DNA from 2 places in the Paenibacillus sp. 01T431 genome. Region 2 is predicted to be linked to the other one. Evidence: riboswitches for the same ligand, from Rfam matches in the RefSeq annotation. Region 2 holds a riboswitch; the other holds the start of a gene.
The links. A riboswitch is a leader RNA that binds a small molecule or an ion and turns the genes downstream of it on or off. The one in region 2 is predicted to bind thiamine pyrophosphate.

Region 1: another riboswitch for thiamine pyrophosphate. It lies ahead of AC1DM9_RS05820 (ABC transporter ATP-binding protein); the one in region 2 lies ahead of AC1DM9_RS13885 (ABC transporter substrate-binding protein).

Annotation. Positions count from the first base shown of each region.
Region 1 covers NZ_JBFTPT010000003.1:172,011-193,460, reverse strand. Annotated here, with positions in the region: gene AC1DM9_RS05935 (YtxH domain-containing protein) at 55-471, opposite strand; gene AC1DM9_RS05930 (DUF948 domain-containing protein) at 523-999, opposite strand; gene AC1DM9_RS05925 (helix-turn-helix transcriptional regulator) at 1,216-1,872, opposite strand; gene AC1DM9_RS05920 (DUF86 domain-containing protein) at 2,023-2,442, opposite strand; gene AC1DM9_RS05915 (Dabb family protein) at 2,595-2,882, opposite strand; gene AC1DM9_RS05910 (hypothetical protein) at 2,993-3,259, shown strand; gene AC1DM9_RS05905 (cupredoxin domain-containing protein) at 3,329-3,718, opposite strand; gene AC1DM9_RS05900 (YhjD family protein) at 3,854-4,255, opposite strand; gene AC1DM9_RS05895 (hypothetical protein) at 4,495-4,737, opposite strand; gene AC1DM9_RS05890 (GNAT family N-acetyltransferase) at 4,854-5,429, opposite strand; gene AC1DM9_RS05885 (class I SAM-dependent methyltransferase) at 5,559-6,230, shown strand; gene AC1DM9_RS05880 (sensor domain-containing diguanylate cyclase) at 6,283-7,851, opposite strand; gene AC1DM9_RS05875 (ArsR/SmtB family transcription factor) at 7,932-8,237, opposite strand; gene AC1DM9_RS05870 (MFS transporter) at 8,360-9,751, shown strand; partial or broken gene AC1DM9_RS05865 (DNA alkylation repair protein) at 9,753-10,421, opposite strand; gene AC1DM9_RS05860 (hypothetical protein) at 10,522-11,877, opposite strand; gene AC1DM9_RS05855 (NUDIX domain-containing protein) at 12,034-12,510, opposite strand; gene AC1DM9_RS05850 (hypothetical protein) at 12,741-13,025, opposite strand; gene AC1DM9_RS05845 (pentapeptide repeat-containing protein) at 13,459-13,887, opposite strand; gene AC1DM9_RS05840 (S66 family peptidase) at 14,006-15,031, opposite strand; gene AC1DM9_RS05835 (DUF6855 family protein) at 15,209-15,616, opposite strand; gene AC1DM9_RS05830 (DUF2087 domain-containing protein) at 15,966-16,571, opposite strand; gene AC1DM9_RS05825 (SLOG family protein) at 16,775-17,332, opposite strand; TPP riboswitch at 17,420-17,522, shown strand; gene AC1DM9_RS05820 (ABC transporter ATP-binding protein) at 17,610-18,386, shown strand; gene AC1DM9_RS05815 (ABC transporter permease) at 18,367-19,143, shown strand; gene AC1DM9_RS05810 (ABC transporter substrate-binding protein) at 19,140-20,165, shown strand; gene thiD (bifunctional hydroxymethylpyrimidine kinase/phosphomethylpyrimidine kinase) at 20,198-21,007, shown strand; gene AC1DM9_RS05800 (hypothetical protein) at 21,110-21,292, opposite strand.
Region 2 covers NZ_JBFTPT010000006.1:360,450-367,614, reverse strand. Annotated here, with positions in the region: gene AC1DM9_RS13890 (glycosyltransferase) at 1-1,269, shown strand, start outside; TPP riboswitch at 1,408-1,520, shown strand; gene AC1DM9_RS13885 (ABC transporter substrate-binding protein) at 1,705-2,745, shown strand; gene AC1DM9_RS13880 (thiamine-binding protein) at 2,814-3,116, shown strand; gene AC1DM9_RS13875 (ABC transporter permease) at 3,106-3,879, shown strand; gene AC1DM9_RS13870 (ABC transporter ATP-binding protein) at 3,882-4,679, shown strand; gene AC1DM9_RS13865 (TatD family hydrolase) at 4,680-5,546, shown strand; gene AC1DM9_RS13860 (glucosaminidase domain-containing protein) at 5,754-6,545, shown strand; gene AC1DM9_RS13855 (hypothetical protein) at 6,650-6,811, opposite strand; gene AC1DM9_RS13850 (DUF418 domain-containing protein) at 7,073-7,165, opposite strand, start outside.

The DNA.
Region 1 (21,450 bases), on a different contig from region 2:
TGAACCATTTTACCTATTGCCTAATTTACGCATGTTGCAACTACCGCTAAGTCTCTATTGTTCCTTTGCTGTAGCAGCTTCTGTTTCTCCGGCTTCTACTGCTTCAATTGCGCTTGCTGCTTGCTCATTGCCCTCTTCTGTAAAAGCAATATCGCCACTAACCGCTTCTGTTTCCTCGGTACCCTTGTTGCGGCCTCTTACCGTGCTTACAACGCTGCTTGCCGCTTGTTTCGTACGATCGGCAATTTGAATCGCTTGGCCGCTGATCTGTTTAGCAATACGGCCCGTCGTATCGCCTACTTGACCTGCAACTCTAACCGTCGTTTCTCCAACCTTCTGCGCGCCTGTTGAAATATCCTGACGCAATTCCTTGCCCGGCTTCGGTGCTAGCAACAATGCAGCAATCGAGCCTACAACACCTCCAGCTAATGCGCCGAGAAAAAATCCTTTTGTTTGTTTACGTGTTGTCATTGTTTTTGCTCCTTTCGTGTTTAGCGTGCTCTTCGACCTTAGCACCTTGACTTAAGATTCCGATTCGAATACAGGTCCATGCTCATCTTCGGCAGTCGTTGCTGCCTTTCGGCTAGTTTGCCACAGCTGCCATGCCGCCATCCCTAGCTCTGCCCATTCAAGCGCCTCACCGACCTGCCGCTTCGTCTCGTGCCGCTTCGCATGCTGCTCAGCCGACTCCGATAATATAGACGTTACCCGCTCAACCGTCGATGTCGTGTGGGCAATTGCTCCGCCGACCTGCCCTGCCGCTTCAAATAGCTTGCTCATGGCTTGCAGCTGACGGTGTACCGCGCGAATCGCTTCCTCGGTCGGCTGCACAAGCCCGCCAATCTCAGCGGATAACTTACTGAGGTCCTGCCTCATAACCTCCGCTTCAGCCTGCACTTGCTTCACTCTGCTTAGCGCCGACCGCAAGGCAATGAGTATACCGCCAACTAGAATGACAAATGCTCCAGCAACTACCGCTGTGCTCCACATCATGACCATGCCTGCATCCCTCCTCCTCTATCAATTGCAGGATCATACGTATATGCTCCTAGACGAATGCCCACTTGCGTAATGACAGTATAAGCAGCATGGGCTTGTCATGACACAACCGAAATAAAAATGATAAAGCATCACTGCTTTTTCCACATTGGCAACAAAAAAAGGCTGCCTCAGCAAATCTTCTCCGATTTGCAAAGACAACCTCTATTTATTTCATTAACCGATATGGTAGCTGCACTTGCCGCCGCCCTTCGCTAAACATTCCGTTCGTTCAACAGGCACGTCAAGCAGCGATTTAAACAAGGAGAGCTCACATTTGCAAGCTTGCAAATATTTGCCGGCTACCTGAGCAATCGGACAATTATACTCATACAACATATAGCTGCCATCGCTTTGTGGTTCCACTTCAGCCATATATCCTCCAGCGTTCTGAATCGCTGCGAGCTCACTCACCTTCTGCTCTAAGCTCTTGCCCGCCATTCGCGGCTCATAACGCTCGAGCAGCTTGTTCTTGCGTCCATCAAACATCCGGTCAATAAGCGCTGCGGTATCCGGGTCATCAGCGAGCTCGCCCAGCAAGTCGAGTGCGAGCATATGATAATTTTTCGGGAAAAGCTCATCCGCCTCAGCTGTCAGCTCATACGCATGGAGCGGTCTGCCCATGGCTTGCCGCACCGATACGATATTCACGCTGCCTTCGCTCTCTAGTGCATACATATGCCGCCTGATTGCCATTTCCGTCAGTCCGAGCTCGCTTGACAAGGAACCAGCATTCAATCTGCCGCCTGTTTTCAGCAGCATCAATATGCGCTCTCGCGTGGAATGATCGCCGCGCGAAGCTGCCGTTATATCTGATGCACTTGCCGTTTTCATCCGCTTCAACCCTTCACCACCTTTGCAGGCTTGATAGCGTCATTGTAACGTATTTTTAGTTTTTCGTAAATCAAGCGTAAAACAATCATAAAGTCATAATCTATGCTTGCTCTGCAATCGTAATGGTTTACATGCAAATAGCAAAAACGCCTACAGCTCGCGTTCTAAATAATCATCAATCGATTGCTTAAAGGCAGGCAGCAGAGTAGTTAGCGTCTTCGTAAGCGGATGAAGCTCAGTTCTCGGCCAAACATAATAGTCCTGCACTAACGGCTTGCGAAGCTTCACCAGCTCCGTCAGCGTCGCCTGCATTTCAAGCGGAAACGCGCCTGCCTCGCCAGTAATATCGATGATGTCCTCATAGCTGCTCGCATCCCGCAAAATAAACCCGTCGATCAAGAAGCTACCAACATCTGTTACGGTTTCAATAGCCAGATGCAGCGCTCTTTCCTGCGCCAGCCCCTCCAGCACCGTTCCCTGCCAATTAGCGGCAAGCGAGTCCAGCGCCGAAGCAATTTCAGTAATCGAATTCAACCTTACCGCTATTTGTTCACGATTCACATAATACATCAATCAGTCGCCCGCTTTCAGCCTTGCTTCTTTTTTTTCCCTTTGCGTTTCAGCCACGCCACCATAATAATGCTGCTAAATATGATAACAAGCAAATAAGTAAATATTTCGTATACGTCCCTCATGTCGCTCATAACTGCTCAACCTGCCTCTCAGCTTTCAAAATCAACGCTGACGGAAGCTTCACGAACTTGCATCATGTGTTCAATTACTTTTTTATGTACAGGATGCACTTGATACACTTCTAGCGCTTCCAAAGATTCGAACTTCGTAATAAGAGCGATATCGTAAGAACGCTCCGAATGCACAACGTCCACGCCAACCTCAATCGACTTTAATACTTCGATTTGCCCTTCCATATCCCTAAGCACTTGTGCGGTACGCGCTACGCTCTCTGCGCTGCCATCTTTTAATTTGAAAAATACGATATGAGTAAGCATTATTTAGTTCCTCCTCTAATATTGACGCATAACTTTTGTCTATTTGTCACATAATAACCTATGCAGTCGCATTACGGCAATCTTTAACACGAAGGGGCACGGTGTACGTTATGCGCTATCCGGTTACAATTGTTGCAACAGTTATTGGACTAGCTATCTGCTTGTTCAACTCCACGGGTTACGACCCGCACAATCTTGTTTTCTTCATGTTTAGCATTCCCGCTTGGGTCGTTGATTTATTTGTTGACGTGCACGAGGTTAACGTCTTGCTCATGTATGTGCTTACTGTTGCTACATGGGCGCTGCTTGGCTTTCTCGCCGACGTTCTAATCGTACGCAGTCGTGATAAAGAGCATCATCCTCGTTCAGCACGATAGCTTTATTTTAGGCAAAAAGGAGCCTTTCGGCTCCTTTCTCATTTCTACAGCACATGAATCAATTACGCACTAGGCTGCTTCAACCACTAAAGTCGATTCCATCGTTGTATGTCCTTGACCGCATGGAATGGAACAATAGATTCTGTAAGTACCTGGCTCTTTAAATTCCAAATCTGTTTCCGGGTGATCGTTATCCAAAGCTACTTGAAGCTCGTCAATATGCATCCCGTGGATACCGCTTTTGTTGGAAAGTTTTAGTCTAACTTTGTCTCCAACTTTAACTTTGTACTCTTTTTGATCAAATACAAAATCGTTGGACGCTACAACCTTCAATAAAGTCATGCCCTCTGGCAACGAGGCAGACTCATCAACCGGCTTAGCTGGCAGTGCGAATGTGAGCAAATATAAGCCCAGCAAAGACGCCGCTGCGAATACAGTAAACATAATCCACTTATGCATTGCTATGTGCTCCCCTTTGCGATCATAATGTCTACCTCTTATATTACATAAGATCGTCCGAAGTTCTCAACCTTAAACTACGGAAAGCTGAAAAGTTTTTTTGTTATTTTGACAAAACCATGAACAATTACAAAATTAGCTGGACAAATACTGTTTTAACACCCGTTCAGACTCCGCTTTTACAAAGCCCCAGAGCATAAAAAAACGATGATGGTACCCTCTGCACACATATTCGGCATGCAAACCATCGGCTTCGCGCTTCTCCTCATACACCTTTATTCCTGTTTCGCGGAATTTCCTTCTAATTCCAGCGAGGTCAAGCAGCACCCGATCCTGCATGCCGCGCATCATCGATTCATAAAACCGCGGCAGTTTAATGGCTGAAGTGCCGATCACACGTATATCATGATCCAAAATACGCATAACAATGCCAAGCAAAACGTAATGCTTCACCAGCACAAGCTCTTCCTCGGTCTGTATCGGTGGATTAGCTGCCATTCTGACTTTTCCGCGGGCTTCTTCCTCTTTAGCGGCCATTGCCACCCCTCCAAATAAGAACGTTTGTTCTTATTATAGCGAGGAGCGAGGATTTGATGCAAGTTAATTTACTATTACCCAAAAGTTAACTTTTAATCCTGCTTGGCACGACTGTTTGTGAGTCATTGATTCGTATCCGTTGCATGACATAGGCATAAATCAATTTTTACCAAACCCAATGTAATGCAACATGCTTTCATTATGTACGTCTTCATATTACCATAGTAAAATCACGAAATTCAAAGGCAGCTAACCTGCTTCTCCCAAACCAAACAACCCCTATAAATACAAAAGGAACCATCGCTGTAATTCGCGTGATTCCTTCGGTGTTTCTTATTCAGCTTCGCCTGCTTCTCCTGCAAAGTAGGTGTACGTTTGATCGTTGGATTGACGCCCAGCCAGCTGCCCCGCAGTGCATCCGGCGTCATGCGCCCTTGCTGCGCCAGCTTCTGCCTTGCTTTTCTCGCCTTGCTAATAGACATTAGTAATGCCTCCCAAAAAAAGTATTATAAAGCAGCACCGCCGAGCAAGTATACATTTAGCTTCCTGCGGCTCGCTTCCTCCTATTATACGATGAAAACGTCCTTTGCGAAAGACGCTAACGTGCGTGCAATAATTCAAACTCCTTGCGCAGCATCGTAAATACAAGCAGCTCAATAAAATTCCCATCCTCAAACTCAAATTCCCTTGGCTGACTATCCTGTTTGAAACCGAGCTTACAGAGCAAGTTGATCGATGCAGTGTTTGACGGATCTACCTTTGCCTCGATGCAATGCAGCTTCATGCTGTTGAAGCCAAAAGCGATAATGGGAGCCGCTACCTCACTCATAATCCCTTTCCGCCAGTAGCTTGGAGATAGATCATAACCTAAATCCGTACGCGCATGCTCCTTCAAATAATGTAAAAACCCACAGGTGCCGATTACTTTACCCGAGCTCTTCTCTTCAATTATCCATCTGATGCCTATTTGTAGAGTGTAAATCTCCAAATGCCAATTCATTTCCTGCCATGCCTCGTCTTCTGCCGAGAAAGGCAGCAGCGGTGTATATTTGACAACATCATCATTGGAATAGAGCTCAAACAATTCATGCACATCCCGCTGCTCTGTTTTTCGCAAAATAAAACGATCCGTCTCTATTCGCGGAAACGTCTGAAATGAGAATGACGCACCCATCTATTCAACCCCTTTTCCCATCATACAAACACGTAAAATACATAATCTTCCCCTTGCATCATAAGCTTGAAAAATGAGCCTTGCATGTGAACTTGCCATATAATCACGTTTGCGGGAGGAAAATAATGCATGTTAAATCCAAATGAACACAGCCGCGAAGAAGCACGCTTCTTCACATCGACTGATCCGAGGATAGATACGCTTATCTATCCTTTGCCTGAAACCTGGTGGAGCCGTCCCTATGAGTATGAATGGTGCCGAACGCTCATTTCACCAAATGATATCGTACTGGATGCAGCCTGCGGCATTTCGCACCCATTAAAATTTTATTTGGGCGGCGTTTGCAAGGAAGTGCATGCTTGCGATTTCGATGCGCGCATTAGCTCGTGGGAGGCTATTTCTCAGGAAGTTATTCAGGACGTAGGACAGCCAGCTCTCCAGTTAATAACCAACCACCAGGGTTGGTCCAAGGTTCAATATGCTCAGGCAAGTATAACTGACCTTCCTTATGAGGATAATTATTTTGACATCATCTTCTGTATTTCTGTGCTTGAGCATCTAAGACATGTAGATCAGGACCTCAGCTTAAAAGAATTCGCAAGAACAGTGAAACCAGGAGGCCAGATCGCGCTAACCTTCGATTATCCGACCGTTGACTTGCAGCAGCTCAAACGCGCCGCCGAATCCGCAGGACTCACATATGGCGGCGAATTTGAGGCGACGCCCAGCTCTACTGCAATTAGTTCAAATATGTGGGGAACGTTATATTGCTTTAGAGTACTGTTAAACAAACCAGTATGATTTTCTATTTAGGATGAATGGCGTATGGAGCAGAGCAGCCTTAACCGAACAACTAATCCTCTCGTCCGCTTAATGGCTTATTGTCGTAAACCGTTGTTCGGTTTCTGCCTGTTTCCTTCGAGCGATAAAGCGCTTGATCCGCCATTTCAATTATTTCCTTCGCATCCTTCGCCTTCCCACTCGACATTGAAATGCCGATTGAAACGTAGATTGGACTGCCAGTCGGACTCGCGCCAGCAGCGATTCCTTCTCTAAGCCGCTCCGCAATATTGGTTGCCGTAGGAATGCTTCCTAGCTTAACCAGTATGCCAAACTCTTCACCGCCGTAGCGGAAGCTAAGATCGTGACTTCTGGAAAATGCTTTTATTTGCGCAGCTGTATAGATTAATACTTCATCTCCTATAAGATGCCCGTGCTGATCGTTAATTTTTTTGAAATGGTCAACATCCAGCAGTATAAGCGCAAACGGTATATCCTCGGCAATCCACTCCTGAATGGTCAAATCAAATGTTTTCCTATTCGCAAGTCCCGTAAGCCCATCCAATCGAATTTCCTTGTTCAGTAAATTAAAATGGTTATTTATACTTTGATTAAGCTGTCTCACTTCATAGATGTAAGAATTTGTTTTGGGCATTTTGGAACGTATCGCCTTTGTTGATAAAATCGCTTCCTCTGAGAAAGCAGCTAGTTCAAATAGAGGCTTCGATATTAAATGGGAAACATACCACGCAAGCAGCAGGATTACGATAAATAACGGGAGAAATTGCAGCAGTATACTCCATATCAATTCATTTAACGGCTTATCAATAATTGAAGCAGGCGTTTGTGCTACGATGGCCCAACCGGTTATCGACTCGTTCGCATAACCCGCAAAATAACGATTCTGCTTTGAATTAACGATCTCCTGCGATCCGCTATGGCCAGCTAACGCCTTATTAATAACCTCATTTGAAGCAATTATTTCATTAATTCGCTGATGGTCCGGATGGAAAATAAGGCGGCCTTGCTTATCTGCTACGTAGACGTAAGATCCGTTTCCGTAAAAATGTTCGTTGAGCAATTTGCTAAGCGCGTTGCTCTCGCTCAAATAAATGGTTCCAGCTACAAAACCTTCATATTCGCCATGTTCATTGAATATGGGTGAAGAAATTAGCATAAGAAGCTGGTTCGTTGTTGTCCCCACATAAGGCTCTGAAATAAGCGGTCTTTTCTGTTCAACCGCTTGCTTCGATGCATAAGAGTTCAGCACTGCCCCTGCCTTGACTCCTCCGCTTGAAAAACTAGATAACATCACTTTACGATTGGAATCCACAATGATAATCGCATTAAAATATTGCTCATTCGCATCGTACCAGCTATCCAATTCCTTTTGCGATATATTTTGTATACCTGCTCTTGCAGCTATGGCATCAACATTGTTCCCAATAATATCCAATAATTCTTTCGTATTAGAGGACAGCTTTTGCGCATATTGATAATTGCTTTCCAAATAACCCGACGTTAGTGAAGTCTTATTTGTCGTCCATGCAAAATAACCGCCGATGATGGCGGTTAAGATAACAGAGCCGATTACGAACAGTCCCAAGACGAATCGAAGTTTTAAGCCTTTGCGTGTACCCACAGTTGTTCCTTCTCTCGTTGCCAAAGTACAGCCTTATTTTAGCGTATATGGGCGAGAAAAGAAATAGTCCTTACTTTCGTCTATACAGAAGCCGGTTGAAGAATGGCCGTTAACAGGCCTGGAAAGCGAGCATCCAGATCCTCTGTGCGCAGCGTCAAAAAATGCTGGGTGCCTTGCTTTCTAACATTCACTATACCCGCTTCACGCAATGTACGGAAATGATGCGTCATTGTAGACTTTACGACAGGAAGATCAAAGTGGCCGCAGGACTGCTCGCCATGCTTAACAATAGCGACAACAATGCTAAACCGAATAGGATCACTTAATGCATATAAAACAGAAGTAAGCTCAATATCCTCACGATTGGGATGGAATAATATTTTCAAAGGCATTCGCACCTCTCTCATTAAGTACTTATTGCATTATACCATAGCTCATGCTATATTTTCATTGTACGATAATATTCGTACAATGAAAATAGATAAAGAGACAACTTTGGAGGTTCTATATGAGAAACAGTGCCGCTGTTACTGTCCCACCCGTATTCACCGAGGAGCGGCCCGCCTTTAGAGACGGTCTCGTTATCCCGCTGCTAGGTTTAACCGTAATTATTGTGATCATGAATACGATGATGTTTAATCTGGCCTTGCCCCAAGTAACGGCTCAGTTTATGCTATCCCCATCGGCAGCTTCATGGATCATAACGGGTTATTCCATTATATTTGCCATTTCATCGATTACCTTCAGCAGACTCTCTGACTTTGTTCCGATTCGTCTGCTGCTCACGATTGGCTTAATCGCCATGGGCGGCGCATCTGTGCTTGGTTATTTTAGTCATCATTATGTACTGCTGCTTGTCGCGCGCCTGATTCAAGCTTGCGGAGCGGGCTCCGTCCTTAGTTTAACCATCGTGCTCATTACACGATTCATTCCACTTGCTCGCCGGGGCAAATCCATGGCACTTATTACTTCGGCTGCGTCACTCGGCCTTGGTCTAGGCCCCGTCATCGGCGGTGCTATAACACAATATTTAGGCTGGAACGATCTGTTTATCGTTACCGGAATCTCACTTTTACTCATTCCTGTGTTTTATCGACTGCTGCCGGTTGAACCATCGAACAAGGGGTCCTTCGATATTCTCGGTGCCGCGCTTGTCGGAATTGGCTCCACAGGAGTTCTGCTCTATATTACGAACCATTTCTTAATTGCTCTTATTGGCGGAATACTTGCACTAATCTTATTCTGGATACGGATTAATCGTGCAGTAAATCCTTTTGTTCAGCCTACTCTGTTCCGCAATAAAAGGTATATTCGTCTGATTACACTTGGTGTCGTATCTTACATTAACAATTTTTCTACACTTTTTCTGCTGCCTCAGGTGCTGATTCACCTGTTCAAGCTGACACCAGGTCAAGCAGGTCTCATTATTTTTCCGGGAGCCATTGTAGCTATGCTTTCCTCCAATCGCATTGGAAAAATCATTGATCAACACGGCAACAGCTTGCTGCTTCGACTAACTCCTTGCTTTCTCTTGCTCGCTGCTGTTTCCTTCGCCTTGTTCGCGGATCAATCCATCTACGTTGTCATGGCAATTTATATCGTGATGAGCGTTAGTTTCTCCGCGTTAAACTCGGGCGTTTCGAACGAGCTGTCAAGAATTTTACCAAGTGAGCATGTAGGTGCTGGAATGGGCTTATTCCAGCTGTCGCAATTCATTAGCGGTGCTTTCAGCGTAGCGATTAGCGGTATCGTTCTCGCGGCACAAAGCAATGTTCCGCTTGGCCGCGCATTTTCAAATATATTTTGGGGAATGGGCGTCATTGCCGCCTTCGCCATTGCAGCATCGTGGCTGTACTATTTCTCTTCAAAGCAGCAGCTTGATGAGTCAAATCGACGTTAAGCTAAACGATATGCTTTAACGCCTCCTTCTTGCTAAGCGGCGAGAGCGGCGTTTCTTCTACAAACCGATGCACACAGGCTGCATCGGTTTTTGCATATTCTCTAAGCGCCCAGCCGATCGCTTTGCGAATGAAAAACTCGCTTTCGTCCTTCGTGCGGCGTATGTAGTCAAATAACCGATCTGTATCCGTATCATGCTTGTACCTAAGCTGAAACAACAAAGCAGTTCTCCGGAGCCACATCTGATCTGAATCGATCCAGCGCTCCGTATACTCCGCTGTTAATTCCGGATATTTCGAGAGCTGACTGCCGACTAAATGCGCTGCCAGAAAATCAACGGTATCCCACCAAGAATGGGTCGTTACCCACCGCTCCAGCCTGTCGATATGTGAAGGCTCGGCCTCTTTGCTGTATCTTTCCATCAAACCCATCGCCACATAATGGAACTCTCGCTCGTTCAGCTGCCATAGCTGCTCTGCCGTTTGCAGCAGCTCCTCGCCCTTTGGCTTTTCATTTTACTTCCAAAACTCGCGCAGCAGCTGCGTTCGCTCTGGAGTCTTTAGGCCAAGAAAAATAAATTGGCCGCGCATGTAAGCCTCCATAGGCTGAGCCGTCTCCGGATTGGCGTGCTTCCTGAACTTTGCTTCCAAAGCATGCGCAATTGCAGTCATCAAATACCAGCTCCTTTTCTTGAACGATAACACAAAGCAGCCCTAACCATCAATGATGGTCAGGGCTGCTTCATCGTAACTATTTTGCCAAATAATCTTATTAAGCCGCTTCGTTATGCAAATATCTAAAGAATGGCTTATCTACCCAAAATTGAGTAGGCGTAATGTTGACATTAGGATCAATGGCTTTAAATCCTGCAACGACCTTCGCAGAATCCTCATTAAGCGAGAACGGGTTTACTGTATAAGGGCTGTCTGGATCTGTAATAAAATTGTTCGTTATAATTTCATAATCCTTCAGTGCAGTTTGTGAGTAGTAAAGCGGCTGCCACCATGAAGCAACGATAAGTCCTGCTTGGTCCTCTTCATCTTTCTTCGCATAAGCTAGAACAACATCTTGGAAAGCTGCTTTATCTGCCGCAGTTGCAAATTCAAATTCAAGGTCATACTCTTTGGAATACGAAATATAGTTGCCATTTGCAATTTTAACTACGTTTGGACCAGGGTTGCCCCATTCTGCTAGAAAAATAAATGCGGATGTTTTTGGCTCAAATTGCACTTTCGCATTTAGGCCTTCACTGCGAAGCAAACCAATAAGCTGAATCGCATGATTAAAATCGGAATGACCGTAAATCAGAGACAAAGAATCGATGAAGTTAGCATTGAAACGGGAGTCCTTGATGTTGTAGCCTGTGATCAAGCTTTGCTCCAAAGCAGTATTTACCAGCTTTTGCAGCTTTGGCGCATCGATAATATCAGAAGTTTCGTAAGCGCTGCTTAGCTTTTGGAAAATATCGTTGTCGTTAACATAACCGATATACTTTTTGTAAAGACCTTTTGTAATAAGCACTTTACCAAGCAGCGTGTGGATCAATTGATCGCTTGCTGCATTTTTTGGTTTGAAGCCTGTGTAAAATTCAGCTGGCAGCAAGCCAGTATCTACTGCTGCTGCAACTTCTTGCGCACCTTTTGTGCCAAGCACGCTGCTTTTAACGTTCAGCTTCGTTAGTACTTTGTTTACTTTAACAGCCGGGTATGTATAAGCAAGCTCCTTCAAATCTGCTGCTCTTACCGCAATGGAAATCGCTACAGCGCTTGTAAGCACTTGATCGCCTTGAATGGCCGGGCCAGACAAAATGCCTTTCTCATACAAAGCCGCCGCTGCCGGATAAAGCTTGTTATCTGACTTTACATCGGAGAAAGTGACCTCTTTGCCTGATGGCTCGTAACCAAGAATATCAGCTACTGCTTCAATGAATTCACCCTTCGTCACTTTGCTGGAGAGGCTGACATTAAATTTTTCTTTCAAAAACTGCTTATACTGCGCTGCGCCATCTTCCTTTAATGCCGCTGCTTCAGACGGAGCCGCAAAGGCTGCTGATTGTGTAAAGATAACAGAGAAAGATAAGAGGAGTGCTACTAGCAGTTTTGTGTATGATGCTTTTGTGTTTTTCATGAACATTGCCTCCATGTTTCTAATTCCGATGTTTTTAATCGGGTATGTGTAATGTTCCATAGTATACCAGCTAAAAAATGAAAGTGTCAATAAATATATTTTATTTATTAAGTTTTTCTTTGCTCGGTTGTCATCGTTATTTTGTCATACAATATTTCATTCGTTTTTACCTTTAGCAGAGATAACCTTGCACCACTCAAGAACTGCTTTGTCGACTTCGTCCATATGACCAATTTCTTCAATTAAATCCCAAAGTACGATCTGCTCAGTTTCTTCATTTGCTTGGAATGGGACGAGCTTATCTACACTAGCATAATAAATGGGATTATATTTGATATCTCCACTGGGCTTCTTCACTTTTATCAACCCGATGAACTCGAAGTCATTAACGATTTGTGATGTTTCTTCGAATAACTCTCTGCTTGCACATTCCCTCGGTGTTTCCCCTTCCTCTCTTCCCCCTGCGGGTACTTCCCATTGTTGTCTCCATTTGTTAAAACAAATAAGAAATCGCTCGCCACAGTTGATTACCGCGTATGATCCCGCCAAAGGTACATCCTCTCTGAGCTCATCCTCTTTCATAGGCAGGCATGCCAATAGCTCAAAACCATCTTTATTGGACGTTATACTCAACGTTATCTCTCCTTCCATCATTAACTTACCTTCGATTACTCCACTTTATAAGAGATTTATGGATTCGTGTAGCTCTATTACGTAGTACTCGAAATATCGGCTTTATTTAGTCATCATTTTCTGCTCAATCAGGCCGACCTAACAATACAAAAAGACTGCCCTTCGGCAGCCTTCATACAGAAATACATTTAATTCGCAGCATCTATTTGCTTATGTACGATAGTGATTTACTATAAATCTTCAAAGCCGACCGCTATAAAAATACCCGCACTAACGACTGTAATATGAACAATAGAAAATAAAACATGTACAGAAACTACATTCAAATCTTTTCTTGAGAGCTGGGGGCTCGTTCTTAACTTATATATGGAAAAGCCGATTAGGCCCGTTATGAATAATGATTGAGCCAACCATCTTGAAACAGTTAAAAATGCTGGAGTGTTATTAACGATGGGGTTTAAAAACCAACGAAATGGATCAAATAACATTGCCGCAAGAATCATTGCCCATGCCAACAAATGAATCGGCAAAGCAGTTGAAATATGGTTTCGAATAGCTGCTCTCCTCCTATTTTTCGATCAGATATTATAGAGACGTGACAATTTAGATCAATGTTGCTTTGCTAACGGACATCAGGTACTCTATTTGCCACATTTCCACCTTTTTTTGCAAACTAACGGACATAGAGGACCTTATTCAGCTTCAAAATTTATATTTATGCTCCTTTTCACAGCCATAACGTATCCTATGTCCGTTAGCAAACCGATTGTACGTTAACTGCATAAATAGCGTCCTCTATGTCCGTTACTGATACTTCTAAATCGTGAACAACTCCTACTAGCAAAACTCATCCCATTGATTCTAAAAAAAACCGCAAAAGGCTGCCTTGTTGGCGAACTTTTTACGGCTTTAAGTGATCGTGCCTCGCTGGATAAAGTTGCTTTATTTTTATTTTTGCTCCATAGCTTTAAACTGTTTAATTAAACTTTCGATATCAATTCCGTTTATAGTTAAACCAGAAATATCGCAGTTGTCCAATTTAGCATTCTTCAAATTGCAATCCGTAAACACGCTTTGATGTAAATTACAATTGGTTAATTGTACAGGTGTTCTGTTGAATTCAACATCAGGCTGATTTGGATTACCGAATCCAATGTTGCGAAAATGGGCTCCGCCCCACTGTGCACCGTCAATGACAAACTCACTCAAATTAGCATCGGAGATATGTAATCCCGTTAAATTCACATCATTCATATTCATACCGCTAAGATTACAACAGTTAAGCGTGACCTGTTCCGCCCGAACATTTTTGAAGCTGGAAGCTGTAACATCTGAATTAACGATTGTCAGGATCTCTTTTTCATTATCTAATTTCATATTTTACCCTCCAAATTATCGTTTGAATTCTATTCTAGTTTAAAACAGCAGCTGATTTCTGTCCAAAATAATATTCACAATATCATGTACTTAAATAAATGACATATAGTAGATTTTATTATTGCACGGCGGATTCTTCAATCGAAAAAAGTATCCCTCGTTCCTCAGTGGCTTGCAAACTTGCCATAACACCATTCGGAAGTACAATCATAGGGTCCGTGTGGCCAAAATCCGCATCATATATGATCGGAAAATCATATCCTCTCGTTGCATTTTGCAGCAACTCTTGTAATGAATCTTCTTCATTAAATCCTACATTTGAATGAAATCTTCCAATAATCAGACCGGAAATTTGATCATAAATACCCATCTGTCGAAATTGTGTAACATATCTATCAATTGTACTTGGCTGCTCACTCTCATCGTCTTCTAGACACAAAATTTTGCCCTCGAAGCTTGGTAAATAAGGTGTACCTGCCAGCAGGAGAAGTGTACCCATATTCGCAGCTAGTATAGGCCCTCTCGCATGCCCTGGCTTTAAAATCTTCATGCCTGTATTAGGGGCGGTCGCTCTTGGGCGTGAATCGTCAATGTCCCAGCTTAAATGTTCCTCTGTCCAATGATCGCTGGAGTCAATCATTCCTATTGGTGTATCTTTCATTAGCGTTCTTACAAAGGAATGGTATGTAAAATCAATGAGTCCACCAAATTCTCCAAATTGCGGCATAATAGCGGGTCCCATAAATGTAATAAGATTTGTTTTCGCATGTATGCCTGCTAGAAGTGCAGTGATATCACTATACCCCATTATAATTTTTGGATGGCTGCTAATGAGCGAATAATCTAATTCTTCAAGCAGTTGATGTGAATTGTATCCCCCGATTGTAGCAATAATTGCTTTTACATCCGGGTCTCGAATCATATGATGAAAATCATCCAAACGATTATTTAGGCTGCCAGCCGTGTGACCTGTTCTCTTCCTGCTATGCTGTCCTGTAATTACTTTAAATCCCATATTTTCTAAAGCATTTATTCCACGATTCAATCTGTTAGGGCAATAAAAAGCAACCGGCGAGGATGGTGAAACAATTCCAATGGTATCTCCGGGTTTTAGTTTATCGGGTTTCAAATGTGAGGATGTCAAGGAATAACCCTCCTAATCATTCTTTTTAAATAAATATATACAAATATTTGTAAGTTCTCAATCACTCTTACAATAAAAAAAAGCTGCCATTGCGGCAGCCAATCACTCGAACTCAATAATCATTCACAATAGGATTGTATGGTTCTCGTCCCATTTCAAGTTTTCACACCACTGCGATTAAATGGACTTCATCCGATTATTCCTTGGATTATGCTCTACTTCTGCAAGTCCCAGCTTCTCCATTAATGGTGGAAGATACATTCCGAATCTGCCGCGCAACCCTTTTTTCAATCCATACCAGCCGCCAATCGGGTTTTCAGACGAGCGTCCCCATGCTTCAACAGTACCCTCTTTAGCAGGCTTCTGCTCATCGGCGCTGCCAAGCTCAATCCAGTCACCATGTTGTTTGAGCATCGCGCTTAAGTCATCAATGCAGCGGAAATCATAATGCAAGACCGTCTTCCCAACTGTGCATACTAAAATTTCTTTACCATCTTTTTCATCCTTATACATTTCATATTCAGATGTCTGAGGGGGTGTTTTTAATTTCCATGGGTTTTCTTTAGTACCTTCTGCCAACGCCATATGTATTCGCTCCTTTTGTAATCCACTCTTATTATGTACTTTATCTTTCAGATATCCTTCAGAAGTTACTACATTCGATAAAAAAATTACTTTTCCTTTATGACGCGTAAGCACAATCACCGCTCGATGAGTTCATATTTACTTTTAACGGACATAGAAGCCCTTATTTGCAATATTAACGGCCAAATTAGTTTCTAACGGACATAGAGTCCGTTATTTGGCAGAAATCGCAGCCTTTTATAACGATTATAGCCAAATAACGGCCTTCATGTCCGCAACCACGGCCAATAGAAGAGGAATAAAGCAAATAAGGCATCTGATGTCCGCTATTATCAAAAACAACTTCCGCTTACGAAAGAATCTCCCACTTCGCCCATATTTCTTGCGGATTCAATTCGTAAATATCATTTTCTCTAAACATTAATTGGTGCATGATGAACTCTCTGCGAATGGTCGCAAAGTCATCATGATAACCTTTGATAAATTCGTTAATCTCCTTCTCTGTATACTGTTTCCCTCTCGTCAAATGAGAAACCATATGCTGAAGCACGATCAATTTTTTCTTATGCTGAGCCGGCATATGCTTCAGCTTACCCTCAGCTGTAAAAAAGTTGCGAATGACTGAATCCTTCAGTTTCTTATTGCTATCCTCCATGTTGTCCACTCCCTTCTCTGCACCTGCATTCCGATAAATGAGCTCCGCCGCCGCATTAGCGTTGCTCTTAATAAAATAATGGTTCAACGAAAAATAAATCGCATTTTTCTCTCTGCGTTCATTAATTAAGCTGGCCTCTCTTAATTTGGTTGCATGATGCGTAATCGTAGCAGGCGTCACGCCTAATTTCTCTGCGAGCACCTGTCCGTTAAGCTCACCTTCAGCCAGCATAATCAACAATTTAATTCTCGTCGGATCGGATAATGCCTTATGATAGGCTACCACTTTATCTAATTGCACCGTTCGCCACCTCTTCCTCCACCAAACAAATTTAACTTACATCTAATTAGATGTTTATCTAATCAGATAATAATACGCCACCTATTATTTGTCAAACACAATAATCTCGAAAATACAAACAGTCAGCTTGCGCATAAAAAAAGCTGACAGGTCTCTGCCTGCCAGCATGAAATAAACTCCTCTTACTCAACTCCCATGCATCGTTAATTTTCCGAATACAGGTTGTCATCATCCGCAATGCTCTGAATGTCCTCCGAGCTTATGCTGAAATAACCATAGCCCTCAGCCTGCTGTTTCTTTAACGCTTTTTCTTTAAAAAACTTGGGGCTGCCCTCGCCTGCATCCTCATCATAAACGAGCAGAATACCGTCCGTTTTCCGAAACAGCAGCTCGTCCCTAGCCGTAAACTGCCAAATGCCATTATACGGCTGGTTGCTGACCGAAGCGTAATAATCGACCCCTTTTAAAACCTGCTGATAAAACTCCTTTTTATCATCCTTCCATTTCTCTTCCGGATTGCTGTATGCCGAAATAATTGAAAGTCTCAAATGAGGATATATTTCCTTCAGCGCAATGACGACCTCGCACGCCCACAAATCTACGCCATATTGACCCGGGGTAATCACCCACTCAAGCCCATCTTCTATAAGCGGAACCAGCTTGCCTGTCAGCGCTTTTTTTATATAAACAATGCCCTCATGCTTCTGGCTAAAAATATTAAGCTCATGCGCTCGGTAGCCCGTTACGAGTAAATTTTTCATTTGTCCAACGCCTTTTCGGATAATTATGGTTTACATCTATCCAGTGTATGCTATAGTAGAAAAAATACAAATTGCATATAAACCTATTTATTTCACTAGGGGAGCCTAACGGCTGAGATGGAGCATCTGCTCCGGACCCTTGGAACCTGATCTGGATCATTCCAGCGGAGGGAAGTGGAGCAGCAAAGCATTCATTCATGCGCGCAAGCCTTGTGTGATCGTTAGACCCGCTCATTTCCCCTCGGAAATGGGTGGGTCTTTATTTGTTTACGGAGGGATGCGTATTACAGCTATAATCTCACTTCACCAAGTAAGCTACACCTACGACAAGCTTGCTGAAACATCTATACTGTCTAATCTTTCGCTTCAAGCCTACTCAGGTGAGTTTGTCTCTATCATCGGTGCTAGCGGGTCAGGCAAAAGCACTCTCTTTAAGCTCATGGCCGGATTGCTTCAGCCTAGCCAAGGTGAAATTAGGCTGCATGGCAAGCCTGCCCCCAATCGTCTCGGCAAGATTGCTTATATGCCGCAAAAGGATCTTCTTCTGCCATGGAGAACAATACTCGGCAATTGTCTGCTTCCACTTGAGCTGACACGCAGCAATCCCCATTATAACACGATCCAAATCATGGAGCTGCTAGAGCGCTTCGGACTGGCAGGCTATGAACAAGCTTACCCTGACGAGTTGTCAGGCGGCATGCGACAGCGGGCAGCTTTTCTGCGCACGCTAGTAACCGGACAAGAGCTGCTGCTGCTGGACGAACCGTTTGGCGCGCTTGACGCCATGACCAAACGCGGTATGCATAAGTGGCTGCTAGAGCTGTGGAGCGACCTTGGAAAAACAGTACTCTTTATCACACATGATCTTGAGGAAGCGATATTGCTGAGCGACCGCATTTATTTATTGCCAAGTGCAGCTAACGAGGCGCAAGGGATACAGGAAATAGTCGTTCCTTTGCCGAGACCAAGACATTATGAGCAAAATTATGAACCCGACTTCATCAAGCTGCGGCAAGATTTGGAGCGAAGACTGCATGCGCAAACCTCTAATTAACCAGTGGCTGAGCCATTACGGACTATTTATACTGCTGCTCTTTAGCTTACTGCTCGTTTGGCAAGCAGTCGCACAGCTCGGATTGGTTCCACCCTACATACTGCCGTCACCTAGCTCAATTGCTCAGGCATTAATCGAAGATGGCCATCTGCTGCTTGGCAACCATCTGCTGGCTACGCTTAAAGAAGTGTCCCTCGGTTTTCTATTGTCGATTATTATTGGGACTACGCTCGCAGCAGGCATGCACACTTTCCGAATACTGGAGAAGGCGCTGTACCCGTTTGTCGTCATCAGTCAGACCATCCCGCTTATCGCTCTGTCGCCAATTTTCATTATGTGGTTTGGCTATACGATTTGGAGCAAGGTCGCTGTTGTTTTTTTGACTGCTTTTTTCCCTATCGTTGTGAGCACCTATGACGGGCTTAAGAAAAGCGGTAGCGAATATGAAGAGCTGCTGCTCACAATGGGAGCAACGCGCTGGGGTATTTTCAGAAAAATACAAGTCCCCATCGCCCTACCGTCCTTCTTCTCAGGACTTAAGTTATCGATCGTTTATTGTGTTGTCGGCGCCACCATCGGTGAATGGCTTGGAGGCAGTGAAGGCCTAGGCTACTATAGCCGCCGAATGTCCAGCAATTTGAACGCCGATTCCATGTTTGCATCCGTTTTTCTGCTATCCCTCATTGGCATCTTATTATTTGCTTCCATTGTCCTATTGGAGAAATCAATACTAAAGAGAAAGAGGTTCAATACATGATCATCAAAGCAAAAATGAAATGGATAATTCCAATGCTTGCTTCTCTGCTGCTCGTGCTTAACGGGTGCAGTAGCAACGTAGCCCCCACTGAAAACAAACCCGAGGACACTTCGGCAAAACAAAATCCTCAGACTATTAGCATTATGCTCGACTGGTATCCAAATGCGGTGCATTCCTTCCTCTATGCGGCTCAAACAAACGGTTATTTTGCGAAGCATGGTTTAGAGGTCAACATTCAAATGCCCGCGGATACGAATGATGCATTGAAGCTAGTGGCTGCCGGCAAGGTTGATTTGGCGCTCAGCTACCAGCCACAGGTATTGATGGCTCGCGGCGAGGATATTCCTGTTAAATCCATTGCAGCAATCGTCAGGCATCCGCTTAATCATCTAATGGTACCAGAAGGCGGAAGCGCCAAATCACCCAAGGACCTTGTTGGTAAAAAGGTCGGCTTCTCCTCCATCCCACTCTATGAAGCAATGATGCGCACCATGATTAAGCATGACGGCGGCGACCCGCAAAATGTGGAAATGATTGACGTTGGTTTTTCCTTTATTCCGGCTATAGCAACCAACAAAGTAGATGCGATCATCGGCGGATTTATTAATCATGAGCAATTGCTGCTTGCCAAGGAAGGGCATCCCATGACGGCGATAAACCCAACTGATTTTGGCGTGCCAGATTATTACGAGCTTGTGCTTGTAGCAAGTGATCAAGGACTAGTTGAGAAGCAGGTGTTGTTCAAAAGCTTCATCGCAGCCATTACGGAGGGTCAACAATTTGTAGCTGAAAATAAACAAAAATCGTTGTCGATTTTATTTGAGCATGAGAACCAGACCTCCCCTCTCGATCAAGAAATCGAGACAAAAAGCTTGGACATTCTTCTGCCTCTCATGGATGCAGGGAAGCAATCATTTGGATATCAGGAGCCTGCTTCTTGGTCTAATGTTAGGGATTGGCTCGTCGATAACGACTTGCTGCCAGACAATATAAAGGCTGAGGATGCTTTTTCAAACTTGTAAATTAATTCTACTCTTTCGAAGGAGATGCACGGATGAGAAGATATCAAGCACTTACGATTGCAGGCTCGGACTCCGGCGGCGGCGCAGGTATTCAAGCTGATCTAAAAACATTTCAAGAGCTCGGCACCTACGGCATGTCGGTTATTACCGCAGTGACTGCGCAGAATACGCTTGGCGTTCAGGGCATCTACCCGCTGGATGCTGAGGCTGTTAGCTGCCAGCTCGATTCGATCGGCGAGGATCTGGAGCCATCCGCAGTTAAGACAGGCATGCTGTTCAGCGCAGAGATTATAAAGATCGTTGCAATGAAAGTAAAGCAATATAACTGGCATAATCTCATCATTGATCCTGTCATGGTGGCGAAAGGCGGCTCATCTCTGCTTCAGCAAGAAGCTATTCAGACACTGATTACGTATTTGCTGCCGCTCGCGCTTATAACGACTCCTAACATTCCAGAAGCTGAGCTTATCGCAAGAATCCCGATCCGGACGTTAAGCGATCGAGAGGAAGCGGCCCGAATATTGCATCAGATGGGCTCCCGCTATGTTGTCATTAAGGGCGGCCACGGTTCAAGCAGCGAACCGCTCGTTGATCTCATCTACGATGGAGAACAATTTGTATATTTGGAAAGCAAACGTATCGACACTAAGCATACTCACGGCACTGGATGCACTTTCTCCGCTGCGATTGCTGCAGAAATTGCTCAAGGCAAACCTGTACTTGAAGCTATAAGAACTGCCAAAGCCTTCATTCAAGCCGCTATTGAAGATAAGCTGGGGATTGGGAGCGGTCATGGCCCAACCAATCATTTTGCTTATAGGGACAGACAGCGCTTGAGCTGATTGTATTCTATTAGAAACAGCAAACGCCGCTTCCATATAGGTCGCGGCGTTTACTAATTAGTCATGCTTTCATGCAAGTTTAGGCTTGTGTTAAAACAGCCTTCATGCCTTTTCATCCTGCTTTGGCTGCAACAAGAAGGGCTCAATCATATTATCTATACTAATATATTCAGCTTGTGACGCGCTTGGAGCTGCAAGCGCTCGAACGGGAGATACTCCAAAGTTCGTTAATGCAGATGCTATGGTGCAAAGCAGTACAGACATACAAATCGCATTTTTAATCATCGTTTGTCCACCTATTCTCTAATAACTCTAAACTAAGTATAGACTTTAATAGAATAATTGAAATGGACTTCAGGGATGAAATTCACCTAGACCTTAGTCGGGCAATTCAGAAAAATCTATCATAAATGTATCTCTTTTACTAATTTGAGCTGCAATTC
Region 2 (7,165 bases):
AATGCTGGTTTTCCTAAGGGCTGCAACCAAGGATTGGCCGCGGCCTCGGGCGATCTTCTGATGCTGCTAAATAACGATACAATCGTAACGCCAAGCTGGCTTGACGGTCTCAAGCGCTGCTTATTTAGTGATGAACGAATAGGGGCGGTCAGCCCCGTTACGAATTCGGCTTCCTACTGGACGACGATCCCGGTCACCTATACGACGATAGATGAAATGGAGCTGTTTGCTTCGGCACTGCATGCCAACCCTGATAGAACAAAATGGGAGGAGCGCGTGAAGCTGGTCGGCTACTGCCTTTTGCTGCGGAGAGAAGCATGGGAGAAAACGGGATCGCTCGACGAGATCTTCGGTATCGGCAACTTTGAAGATGATGACTATAGCCTGCGGCTCCGGCTGGCGGGATATAAGCTGATGCTGTGCGGCGATACGTTTATTCATCATTACGGGAGCATCTCCTTTAGCTCAGAGCCAGAACAATATGTACAAAACTTCAGAAAAAATGCCATTGTTTTTATGTCCAAATGGGGCTTTGACCCTGGTGATGCAACGTATATTAGAATGGATTTCAGCACCGTAATTGAGCGGGAATCGCATGAGTACAGACGCGAGAATTGCTCGATTATGGAAATAGGCTGCGGGTGCGGAGCTACGATTTTTCATATGAAAAAGCAATTCCCATCCGCAATATGGTACGGAGTTGAGCGTAACGAGCTGGCGGCTAGAGTAGCAGAAGCTTCGGGAATTACTGTATTCCGCTCGAATGATCCGAAGGATTGGAGGCTGCCTGCTGAAGGTCTTGACGGCATCGTAATCGGAGATGCTCATGCATACGGGACACCGCAAGCCATGAAAAATCTAGTTCGTCTTCTAAAGCCTGGCGGCTGGCTAGTCGGGTGCTTTGCCAATCGCTATTATTTCAACAATATTCGGCAATATTTAGATCCTGCTAATGCACAAGCACAGCATCAAGCGGCATCACAGTACTCAGCAGAACAAGTTAGCCAGCTTTATTTGCAGGCCGGTTTTACCTATGTGAAGATTACACGTGCGGATAATAAACCGCAGGAGCAGCTAGAATACATCCATCTGCTAGAGCGGCTAACGTCTGAAGAGATGTCAAAAGAGCTGACAGCCGCATATTTGCTCGTATATGGACGCCTTGCTCCTGCAGCAGAGACCAAAGATACGGCAGACTTAGAAAATTCGAAGGCTGCTGAAGAAACAAAGGTAGAATGGCTGGATGAGCATATCGATCTAGGGCAATGAAAGCTGGTGCAGGAGCTGCACGTTCTGGCTGCCGTATATAGTAAGAGGATGAGTATCGTGGCTTGATGATAATCATTTTCAAAAAAAACTAGCATTAAATGCGGGTTTTGCTATACAATGAATGGTATTGACGAAACCGAATATGTTCCGGGGAGCTGGTTAGGCCGGCTGAGAGGGGATTTTCTATACAATTCCGACCCGTTAAACCTGATCTGGATAATGCCAGCGTAGGGACAGAAGCTCTGTTTAGCAAGCAGGCGAGATCAAATTGATCAAGCATTTGCTGTATAAACAGCTGCACAGCCAATGATATGGCGTCCTCCGGATTAGGGGGACGCTTTTTTTTGTTGCGATTAGAATGATGCAGCCATGGAACCGGATACTACGAGGAGTCGTCGCCTATAAGAATCGAAGCATGGAGAGGGGAACAACATCATGAATCAGAAAAAAACAGGGTATTTGTCGTGGAAAATCGTGGCCGCGATGCTTGTGTTCGTATTGGTGCTGGCAGGCTGCGGCGGTGGCGCTGGGAACAAGGGCGAACAGCCGAAAGAGCAAGAGGGAACAGCGGACAAGCCGCTAGAGAAGGTGCAGGTTGTACTCGACTGGACACCAAATACGAATCATACCGGACTTTATGTAGCTAGAGATAAAGGTTTTTTTAAGGAGCAAGGACTGGACGTTGAAATTATTCAACCAGGACAAAGCGGTGCCGATCAAATGGTCGCTTCGGGCAATGTGCAGTTTGGCGTAAGCTATCAGGAGTCTGTCACGATGGCGAGAATTGCCGGCGTGCCGCTCGTATCGATCGCCGCTGTCATTCAGCACAATACCTCAGGTTTTGCTTCACCGCTTGCAAAGGGAATCGATTCACCTGAGAAATTTGAAGGCAAAACGTATGGCGGCTGGGGCGCTCCTGTTGAGGAGGCGGTCATTCAATCGATTATGCAGGAGAAGGGCGCAGATGTGAGCAAAGTAAACATCATGAGCATCGGCGACAGCGACTTCTTTACGGCGGTGAAACGCGATATTGACTTTGCATGGATTTACTATGCATGGACTGGCGTGGAAGCAGAGCTGCGCGGCGAGAAGATCAATATGGTTTATTTAACAGACTACAGCGACAAACTGGATTATTATACGCCGGTAATCGTGACGAACGAAGATTTGATTATGAATAAACCGGAAACAGTCAAAGCGTTTACAGCTGCCGTATCTAAAGGCTACCAATACGCGATCAGCAATGCGGAGGATGCAGCAGAAATTTTAATAAAAGCAGAGCCGGATTTGAATGCGGAGCTTGTGCGCGCCAGCCAAAAATGGTTAAGCTCGAAATATCAGGATGACGCACCGCGCTGGGGCGAACAGAAGCTAAGCGTATGGGAAAACTATGCGGCATGGATGTTTGAGCACAAGCTGCTGGAGAAGGAGCTTGAAGCGGAGAATGCATTTACGAACGAATTTTTACCACAATAAGCTATTCGAACATACGGAGGGCGGGAAAGCCCGCTCTCACTTACAACGATGAGAAAGAAGGAAATCAAATGGCAAACGCATTAGTAAGTATTCAAATATTACCGACAACGCCAGGCGGCGAAAGTGTTATTCCTTACGTGGATCGTGCAATTGAAATCATTAAAGCGGCAGGTGTTCCTTATCGTGTAGCACCGCTTGAAACGACGATGGAGGGTGAGCTGAGCCATCTGCTCAGCGTCGTGCAGTCGATGAGCGAGGCGATGGCGGAGATGGGCTGCCCGTCCGTTATTTCACAAATTAAAATTTACTACAATCCGGCAAACGGCGCTTCCATGGGCAGGCTGCTGGAGAAATATCCAGATGGGCAATAAGAAATCGATTTGGTCGAAAATATGGCAGCCAGCAGCCCTACTGATCGTGCTGCTCGTCTGCTGGCAGGCAGCTGCATGGCTTGGATTATTTCAACAATGGGAGTTTCCATCACCGATTTCAATTGTACAAGAGGCCATCCAAATTTGGCCAAGGTTAATGATGCATACGGGAGCGACGGTGAAAATCATGCTGCTCGGATTTGTGGGAGGATCGGCGGTGGGCTTCGTGCTCGCCGCTTTGCTGCATTTAATTCCTGGGGTTCGATCGGCAGTATACCCCTTGCTCGTGCTGTCGCAAAACGTTCCCATCATTGCGATCGCTCCTATTTTGACGATGCTGCTAGGTTATGGAATGCTGCCAAAGGTGCTGCTTGTGATCATGGTGTGTTTCTTCCCGATCACGGTTGCCATGCTGAGCGGCCTCATGAACACCGATGCGCAGCTTCGTAATTATTTGCAAATGATCGGCATTCGCAAATGGCAGTTGTTCTGGAGATTGGAGCTTCCTCATGCGATTGTTCATTTGTTTTCCGGCTTGAAAATTGCGGCCTCTTACAGCGTACTCAGTGCAGTTGTGGCCGAATGGATAGGCACGAACAAAGGACTTGGCGCATTTATGATCATCTCGTTCAAAGGCTTTATGCCTGATCGAGTGTTTGCAGCAGTTATCATTATTGTTGCGATCAGCTTGACGTTATTTGGGCTAATAACCTTAGCGGAGCGTCTTGTCATACGCTGGCGCCCTGAGAAAGAGGTGAGCTGACAGTGGTCAATCGTGCTGAGCATCATTCAGTAACGCTTCAAACACAAAATATTCGAATGAAGTTTGGCAAAGGACAGATGAGCAAAGAAGTGCTTGGCGGGTTATCCATTTCAATAGCAGATGGGGAGTTCGTATCGATTGTAGGGCCGTCCGGCAGCGGTAAAACAACTTTGTTTCAAATTATCGGCGGTTTGGAACGTCCTACGGAAGGCGAAATTTGGATCGATGGCAAGCAAACGACGGGCGAACGCGGACATATTTCCTATATGCCGCAGCAATCGTCGCTGCTTCCATGGCAAACCGTTGCCGGCAATATAGAGTTGTCGCTTACGATCTCTGGCGTTGATAAAAAACTCGCGAAGGCGAGGACAACGGAATGGCTCGAGCGAATCGGGCTGCAGGAATATGCGGATTCTTATCCGCATGTGCTCTCTGGAGGAATGCAGCAGCGGGTTTCTTTCCTCCGGGCACTGCTTGCTCCGCAGAATCTCATGCTGCTGGATGAACCGTTTGGCGCACTGGACGCCTTGACGCGGCAGCAAATGCAGCAGTGGCTTATGTCGATCTGGGAGCTGAACCGAAGATCGGTGCTGCTCGTTACCCATAGTATTGAAGAGGCTTTGTTTCTATCGGATCGGATTATTGTGCTGTCACCATCGCCGGCAGTGGTGCTGGAGGAATTTCAAGTGCCATTCGAGCGTCCGCGTCATGAGTCTTTATGGACAGACCCACGGTTTTATGCGATGAAGCAGCGCATTTATGATCTGCTTAAGACAGGTGCGAAGGAAGGAAACGTATAGATGGCGATACAAACAAGCAATGATCCGCGCGAAGGGCAATTGTACTCGGAATCTCCTCAGCAGGAGGGCACATGCATAGACGCGCATATTCATATTGATTTGTATGAAGCAGAGCAGCGTGATGAGCTTCTAGAGCGTGCGTTCGCAGAAGGTGTAGCAGCTGTGATTGCCGTATCTATGCATTTGGAATCGTCTATTGTGAACCGTGACATTGCCCTGCGTTATGCAGGGCGTGTGCATCCTGCTTATGGTTTCCACCCAGAGCAGCCCATACCTGCCGATAAGGAGCTTGATGAGCTATTCAATTGGATTCGTTTGCGTCATGAAGCAGGGGAACGGTTTGCAATTGGCGAAGTAGGGCTGCCGTATTATACGCGAACAGAAGCGCAGCAAGCTGGGGGAAATATCGTTTTTGATGAGAATCCATACCTGCAGCTGCTGGATCGTTTTGCTGCGCTGGCAGCCGAACTTGATCGTCCGATTGTATTGCATGCAGTATATGAGGACGCCGGCAAAGCTTGCGACATTTTGGAGCGACATGGTGTTCGCAGAGCGCATTTTCATTGGTTCAAGGGCGATGCAAAGGTTATCCGCCGAATGGCGGCAAGCGGCTACATGGTGTCAATAACGCCAGACGTCGCTTACGAGGCAGAAATACAGCAGCTTGTAAGGGAGTATCCCATTGAGCTGCTGATGGTGGAGACGGATGGGCCATGGCCGTTTGAGGAAATCTATGCGGGTCAGCCGACGCGGCCTGCAATGGCTGCAGATGCAGCAAAGCATATTGCGAATATAAAGCAGCTGCCAGCTGAGCAGGTTGCGGAAATAATGCTAGCCAATACTCGCCGCTTTTATGGACTCCTATAGTATTGAATTCATACAGAAAAGGCCGCTCCATCAGAATGAACAATCTGAGGATGCGGCCCTTTTATATTTAAAATACAAAAAAACATAGTGGTAGAGTCGACCTTTCATACCGCTTTGTCCATTGCCACTTGCACTTTCAAAGCATACAAAGATAAGGACAGGGTAATAGATGGCAAGCCAAAGTGGACAGCAGAAAGGAGACAGACGATGGCACAGCTGACGAAACAACAATTTATTGAACAATTATCTCCGACAGTTATAAGAATAAGGCGAGAAGGATCAACGATGTTTCCATCCGTACGTTTAGCGCAAAATGTACTCGAAACCGGCGGTGTTATTCACCCGTGGTACAACTTAGGCGGTATCAAGGTGGGCAGTGGACAGACGAATGCATATTGGCACGGAGAAGCGGTCGTTAAAGGAACATGGGAGGTCGTCGATGGCCGAAGCGAGAGTACTCGCGCTGCTTTCCGAGCCTATGAGAGCGTCTATCATTTTTATAAGGATTTGGATTTGCTGCTGGCTACTTCGCGTTATGAGCGTGTTCGCAAGGCAGTGACGCCAGAACAGCAAGCTGACATGCTGTACGCATGCGGCTATGCGACAGATCCGGCTTATCCAGCCAAATTAAAAGCCATTATTTCGCAGTATGGGTTGAAAAAATATGATGTTTTAGGCAGCACGCCGCTGCCTAAGCCAGAGAAGCTGAAGGATGCAGAGCTTGTTGTCGTTTTGTACAAGGGAGAGGTTATTTCAGATGGCTACTTGCTCAAGGGTACAACTTGGGTACCGGCAAGGCTGCTTGGTGAAGCGCTCGGAGCGAAGATTGATTGGACGGGGAAAAAGGTTACCGTAAACGGCAAAGAGCTCGACTCGATTTTGTCCGAAGCAACAGGTTATGTACAAATAAGAGATTTGTCCGCAGAGCTTGGGTTAACCGCTAGTTGGGAGACGGCTGCGCGAGTCATATTGCTGTCGCAGGTGAAAGCAGGCAGTTAGTTAAGCGATTTAAGCTTCTACAAAATAAGCAAGAAGCCAGCGGATCATCCGTTGGCTTCTCTTTTTGTGATGCAGTTTAGATATCATGCTATGGAATGAGCAGTTTATTTGCCTTTCTTGGATGCAGCCCAAAAAGCGAGTACGACAAGGGGGATAAAAATGTACCACGGAATGGTAATTGTACCGCCAACAATAACAGCGAGCACCATCACGATCAAGACACCGAGAATAATGTAAAGACAGCCTCTGCCGAACGTTTCCATCATTAATCGCCTCCTAAAGCTTAGGTTTTGCCGAGGCAAAACCTCCTTCGCAAGCAGTCACTTCTTGAGAGTATATTCGGTAATAACGTTTTTATGGGTGATATGGTTCCAAAAATTGAAGGGACAAAGAGGCTGCTGTATGAAATCAAACGGCCTAAAACAAAAAAAAAAATGACCCGCATCGCTGCAGGCCGGTGTCCTAGATCTATATATCAACAGTGGGGTTGATGTCTCTAAGTATAAAAAACGAACCTTAACGCAGCATTAAAAATGTTTGTCGGTTTGTTTACAATAGCGCTCGTTACGAATGGCTGGAATCGTCCAATAGGTGGACATTCTCCAGATCCATTCCATCGG